3 regions of the Mucilaginibacter sp. CAU 1740 genome follow, and region 3 is predicted to be linked to each of the others. Evidence: riboswitches for the same ligand, from Rfam matches in the RefSeq annotation. Region 3 holds a riboswitch; each other region holds the start of a gene.
What was found. Region 3 has a riboswitch for cobalamin ahead of metE (5-methyltetrahydropteroyltriglutamate--homocysteine S-methyltransferase). Riboswitches for the same ligand answer to the same signal wherever they lie in the genome.
Positions count from the first base shown of each region.

Region 1 (2,274 bases), on a different contig from region 3:
TTTCCGAATAGCTGTTGATACCGCCTTCAACCCGGTACGATTCTACATCAGTATTATTGCGAACCGCCGTGGTATCGTAAACACCGTTGGTGTACCTGAACTTGTAACGGCCGTTGGCTTTTGTCCATTCGGTACTGAAATAGGTAGAGGTGTTTTTATTGATCTTTTGCTGCCACAGCACAGAAGGATTATTTAATCCGAACGAACCTATTTTATAGCCGAAGCGGATATGCGTATGCTCGCTGGGTTCAAACTTTGGCTTAGCGCCTTGCAGATAAATAGAGCTGGCCGCCGAAAAACCTTTGGCCGCCTGAAAAGTTTCGCTTTTCTGGCCGTTGTACAGATCTACCTCGTCCATATTATCGAGCGAGAAACGGCCGAGATCAACCTGCCCGTTCTGGGCGTTTTGCAGTTCTACACCATCGTAAAATATGGCTACATGGCTGCTGCCAAGGCTTCGGATGTTAACGGTTTTCAAGCCACCAACACCTCCATAATCTTTCAACTGCACCCCACTAAAAAACCGTAGCGCATCGGCAACCGACAGGCTATTGAGCCTTTGCAGTTGCTCGCCTTTTAAAACCTGTACCGGTGTGGGGGAAATATTACGAACATCGGCTTTAGCGCCTTTTATCTCTACCTGTTTAAGCTGATGAATTTTGGCCGAATCTTTTTGAGTGGTATCTTTTTTTACAACCAGGGTTTGTGCCGAAACCTGCGCGCAACAAAAAACGGTTGCCATCCCGAAGGAAACAAGCCATACGATGCCTTTAATACAGCCATTACGCTTTGCAGGCGTTTGGCGCGCAGTTAAATCCATGAGTGTTGTGGGTTAAAAAACCTCACAGCAAACAGAACGACGAATTACAAAAAATGAAATACACGAAAGGTATCCTCACTCCAGCTTCAATCCCCGAAAGCTATGAATCAATATGTGCTATGGCAGGTATTCTGACTTACTCCCCCCGGCCCTGTCTTCCCATCGGCCAAACGGCTAACAGTGACAATAAGAATGGGCTTTGGTGTTATGGAGCTTACAGCTGCGGGACAGTCCCGGATTTACACCGGGTTCCCTTTTAATCACGAACGATAAAAAATATCCGTGAACCAAAAGCGAGGCAAAGGTAGGTATTAAAGTTTTAATTAAACAAGCGGGGATGTAAAATGACCTTTTGGGTGGGATGGGGTATGCGGGGGAGTCGTAGATAAAAGACAATCCTAAATAAAAAATGTCATTTCGATAGAGCTTGGGTCGGGCTGAGCATTGGGGCGAAAAAGAAATCTTCTGCGCCATGCTTATCGGCTTGCATGGCGTATAAGATTTCTCCTCGCGCCTCGCTCTTCCCCATCTGCTCGTTCGAAATGACATTTCGTTAAACGAAAACTTATGGACACAAACATCCTTTATCATTTCGTTTAAATGCACTAAGGAAATATTACTTTCCTATCCTATACAAATTGCCATTATCAGTAACGCCATACAAAGCGCCATCCTTCCCGGTAACCAATGAACGCCAGCGCTCATTTTTATCTTTAAGTAAACGCTCTTCGGCTACTACTTTGTTGTTTTTGATCACCAGGCGGGCAATGTGCGAACCGCCGAGCGCGCCAACAAACAAATTGTTTTTCCACTCGGGGATAAGGTCGCCGGTGTAAAAAGTAATGCCGCATGGCGAGATGCTTGGATCCCAATAGTATATTGGCTGGGTAACGCCTTCTTTTTGCTGGATGCCATCCCCTACCTGCTTCCCGCTGTATTCGATACCATAAGTAACCACCGGCCAGCCATAATTTTTACCCGGACGGATGATATTGATCTCATCACCACCCCGCGGACCAAATTCTGCTTCCCACAACTCGCCTGTTGATGGGTTCATGGTCATCCCTTCAGGGTTGCGCAAGCCATAAGCATAAATTTCGGGCAGTACGCCGGCTTTACCAGCGAACGGGCCATTGGGAACTGGTTTACCATCGCGGGTGATGTGTACAACCTTACCTACCGCGGCACCCAGATCCTGCGCTTTCATGCGGATATCTTCGGCACCATGCTCACCTGTACTTACAAACAGGTTGCCTTGCTTATCAAACACCACACGCGAGCCGAACTGCAAATGGCCATTGTAAGCCGGTTTGGCATGATAAATTACCTGTACATTTTCAAGCTTGCTATCATCGGCAGATAGCTTTCCTTTAGCTATCGCGAGTTGAAAACCGCCATCTACCTGCTCAGAATAAGTCCAAAACAAAGTGCGGTTTTTAGTGAACGACGAATCG
Region 1 covers NZ_JBDOQS010000001.1:592,405-594,678, reverse strand. Annotated here, with positions in the region: gene AAFN85_RS02615 (TonB-dependent receptor) at 1-820, opposite strand, end outside; cobalamin riboswitch at 924-1,127, opposite strand; gene AAFN85_RS02610 (PQQ-dependent sugar dehydrogenase) at 1,437-2,274, opposite strand, start outside.
Region 1: another riboswitch for cobalamin. It lies ahead of AAFN85_RS02615 (TonB-dependent receptor); the one in region 3 lies ahead of metE (5-methyltetrahydropteroyltriglutamate--homocysteine S-methyltransferase).

Region 2 (2,274 bases), on a different contig from region 3:
ATGACAAAGCGTTTTTAACAATCTCCCAATCAAACCCTGCCTCATAAGACGTAGTGATCTCCGGGTTTAGCTTTTGGTTACCATATTCAGAATATAGTTGATACAGCGATGGCGATTTAAATGCAGAAGCAATGGTACCGAATATCTTAAACTGATCGGCCAGGAAGACAGAAGGATTTACTGTATAGGTAAATTTATCGCCATACCTGTTGTGATGATTGTACCTGCCACCTAATTCAAGGTGAAATATATCGTACTTAAAAAACAATGATGTGTAGGCGCTAAAAATATTGGTTGGCGTATCGCCCGCTTTTATAATACTTGGCGGCCCTGCATAACCGGCAGCTTCGTACAGACTGTACTGGCTGGTATTACTATATTTAAAAGCCGCGCCGCTCGTGATATCCAGGTATTTATTCAATTGATAATTAAATACAGCCTCGGCATTGGTTATGCGCCCTGTATTTTTAGTTACCTGGTGAGTGCTATCATTGTCACTTGGTAAATTGGTAAAATTATTCTGAACTGTGTTTTGCGATATGTTTAAATTCAGATCGCCTTTAGGTAAGATCAATTTTGCACCTACGCCGCCAAATACGAATGTGTTTTTATAGGTGTAATCGTTATCACCCGCAAAAGCGCCGTAAGGCAGATCGCCGGTATTACGGCTTGCCTGGAAATTACCATTGAGGATAAACTTCTCTGATAAATTTTGACTGAGGTTTACACTTGCCGAACGTTGATGAAAACCATCTTTCTTAAAGGCGTCATTCCCTGTTTTATCTGTAGCTGCCGAAAAACCTTTGGAATCGGTATTGGATAGGTTAACAGCAAGGGAGGTATTTTTTAACTTGCCACTTACCGAAGCTGCTTCTTTAAAGGTATTATAACTACCGCCGGTAAACATTAAACTCCCGGTTAAGCCCTGGGTTTTAGCTTTTTTGGTAATGATGTTGATCACGCCTGCAACAGCGTCTGAACCGTACAAAGTAGATCCGCTACCTTTTAGGATTTCAATATGATCGATCAGATCAACCGAGAACGCGTTAAGATCATAACTACCATCAATACTTCCGGCGTTATTTACCGGGAAGCCATCAACTAAAATAAGCGTATTACCACTTGATGCGCCACGCAAAAAAACGGAAGTGGCAATACCTGGCGCATTATTAGCGCCTGAAAAGGTGAGCCCCGCTACATTGTTCAATAACTGCGGTAACGATTTGCCCTGCGCCTGATTGATCTCGGCAGAAGAGATCACAGTAACCACCCTAACAATGTCTGATAGTTTTTTAGGTGAGCGTGTTGCCGTAACAACAACAGTATTTAACGTTTTGGTGGTATCCTGCGCCTGGGCCGAACTAAGCGCCACAAAAGGTGCCAAACCCAAACCGAATAAAAATTTCAAGTAGTTTTTTTCCATGTAGTATTTATCAATGAAATAAATGTGTTTTAAAAAGCTAACACGGAAATGAGCACAAATGAAAATACGCCAAACAGATGAGCATTCGCATTCAAGCTTCAATCCCCGAAAGCTTTGAATAATTTACTATGCTTTGGCAGGTTTTCTGACTTACTCCCCTATTGGTCTGGCCTTCCCTCCTGCATTACAAGAAGTGACATTGTTGATTTGACCAAGGTTACAGAGCTTACAGCTGCGGGACAGTTACGGACTTGCACCGTATTCCCTTTTAATTCATTAAATGCTTAATGAAACCTAAAGCGTTGCGAAGGTACAGTAAGTACCTCACAAGGGCAAAATTTTAGCATGAACCATCGATATGAGAAGCCACACTTACACTAAAAAGCAATAAAATTCACTTAAACAAAACTTTAACGATAGCTACAGTGTTTTAAACACATAACTATTAAAAACCTATGGCAACTACAATAGTAAAATATACCGATAACTATCCCGTACTTTACGGAGACGACCGCATAAACCTGAATTGGCCAGAGCGTATTACTTCAATAGCGGGCGGAATGAAGATCGGCTTTTCGGGATTTAAAAATCTTTTCAGTAACCCTTTAGCCAGCATCGTGAAGATTGGCGCAGGCGGTTACCTGCTAAACCGTGGCATAACAGGGCATTGTGAATTATATAAACGTATTGGTAAACTCTCTACAAATCCAATCAATGTAAATATCCGTTCGTCGTTTACCGTTGATAAGCCGAGACAAAAGGTTTATGATTTTTGGCGCAAGCTGGATAACCTTCCGTTATTTATGAAGCACCTCGAAAGTGTTGAAGTTATCGATTCGAAATACTCATAC
Region 2 covers NZ_JBDOQS010000014.1:4,572-6,845, reverse strand. Annotated here, with positions in the region: gene AAFN85_RS25080 (TonB-dependent receptor) at 1-1,423, opposite strand, end outside; cobalamin riboswitch at 1,541-1,736, opposite strand; gene AAFN85_RS25075 (SRPBCC family protein) at 1,879-2,274, shown strand, end outside.
Region 2: another riboswitch for cobalamin. It lies ahead of AAFN85_RS25080 (TonB-dependent receptor); the one in region 3 lies ahead of metE (5-methyltetrahydropteroyltriglutamate--homocysteine S-methyltransferase).

Region 3 (2,274 bases):
GTTTGCTCAGCAATACCACTTCGCTTATTTTTTGACGGGCAAAGGCCAGCCATTGTTTAATTTCTGCGGTGAGCACATCCTCATTTGTTTCGTTCTGCAGATCGCATGGCGAGTGGATAAGCGAACATGAAGGAGCTATCCATACCCTATCCTCTCCTATTTTATCAATCGCTTTTTTGATAACGCCAAGCGAGTTTACGAAATCGTTTTTCCAAATATTACGTCCGTCAACCACTCCTAACGATAAGATGGTTGTTTTTGGCAAATGCGCTATTACCTCATCCAATTGCTGCGGCGCGCGTACCAGATCAATATGCAAAGCATCCACAGGCAATGAGGTTGCTAAAGCGGTATTATCGCCAAGCTTTTCGAAATAAGTTGCCAGTATGATCTTTATTGAAGGGAATTCTTTCTTTAAAGCCTTGTATGTATCTTTTAAAACCCGTTCCGTTTTTTCATCAATATCAAGCGCCAGAAATGGCTCATCAAATTGGATCCATTCGGCACCAAGGGCTTTTAACTTATTGAGGATATCGAAATAAACGGGCAATAAGTTTTTTATCAGATCGATACGATTAAAGCCCTCCTCTTTTTCTTTTCCTAATAACAAGTACGATACAGGGCCAATTAGCACCGGTTTACTGAGGATACCTAATTGTTTGGCCTCATAAAACTCGTCGATAATTTTGGTAGAGAAAAGTTTAAACTGCTGATCTTTATAAAATTCGGGTACTATGTAATGATAATTGGTATCAAACCATTTGGTCATCTCCATGGCTACTACATCCAGCCCCTCCTTTTGATAGCCACGTGCCATGGCGAAATAAAGGTCGAGTTCGGTGTTTCCGCTCTGATTTATCACTTCATGATAGCGTTTGGGGATAGCACCGAACATAAAAGAATGATCGAGTACCTGATCATAAAACGAAAAATCGTTTGATGGGATCAGATCGACACCGGCTTCTTTTTGCAATAACCAGTTTTCTTCCCTGATGTACTTACCTACCGTAAGCACGTTTTTTAGGCCGGTTTTGCCTGCCCAATAGTTTTCGCAAACTTTTTTTAATTCGCGTCGGCTACCAATGCGCGGGTAGCCTAAGTTTTGCGTTAGCATGTCTTTTAATTGATTAAATGAATAAATCGGTTAAAAGCCCTTTAAGGTAAGCTTCGCAATGTTTGTTAATATGAAAAGGAGAGAAAGGAATATATGGCAATACCATATCACAGGGCACGATAAACCCGGCAAAACAAGTAAAATCAAAACACCTCGACCTAAGCTTCATACCGCGAAAGCATTGTCAATTCAGTATTAGGCAGGTCTCCTGACTTGTAACATTTTTACCACCCTTCCCATTCCGACAAGCGGAACAGTGGGTATTTATTGGTAAAAACTTGTTGTGTTACTTACAGTTGCGCGACAGTTCGTGATTTACACACGATTCCCTATTAATTTACAATTAAGTAAAACCTATACCGGTTGATGAAGTAAAGTAAAGAACTATATCTGCGCAAATATAGCGATACAGGCTATCGGTTGTAGTTAGTGTTGTTTATTAATTTCCACATACATCACAAAAAGCCGTGTGTTTTAAAACTTTTCCAAGCATTCCCAACTGGACGACCCGGTGCTTTATTTTTCAAATAACACTGATAATCAATTAATTAAATTCAAGTTTCAAGCATAACATCACGCTGTTTTTAACGGGTACAAATAGTGGCATAAAATTCGTACATTTTATGTAACCAATTAATTTGCTTTATCGTATAAGGTTTAGTATCGCAAAAAGAAGTAATTTAAATAACACTGTAAGTCCAATTATTATTTTTGATTGTCCGGCATATTAATATTGCATTTTTGATTTAATTTCCGGGTAATTATTATATTAAAAACAATTTAAATAGTTGAAAATCGTGGCTGCTTGCCTTTAAAAGCCAATATTTTGCTTAACAATATTGTTACAGTGTTTAAATGTCTTTTTGCCTACACAACCTTCTGCTATAAAAAATAACCACCAACAGTGCATTTCATTCAACAGTTCGGGTATAAATATCCACAGTGGGCAAATTAATACACATTAAAATTATTAATTTTTTTAACTATAAAAAAACTTTTGTTTTGGTTTGATTCAATCTAAAACAAAAAAAAACAACCAAGTACGAAACTTTTTAAATAACTCTCCGTAAAAACAGTTCAGTAACTATTCCTAAAGGTTGTTTCCAAAAACTAACCCGCGGGCTTTACTAAATTTATTTATACAAGTAATTTAAATCACA
Region 3 covers NZ_JBDOQS010000015.1:61,406-63,679, forward strand. Annotated here, with positions in the region: gene metE (5-methyltetrahydropteroyltriglutamate--homocysteine S-methyltransferase) at 1-1,114, opposite strand, end outside; cobalamin riboswitch at 1,295-1,487, opposite strand.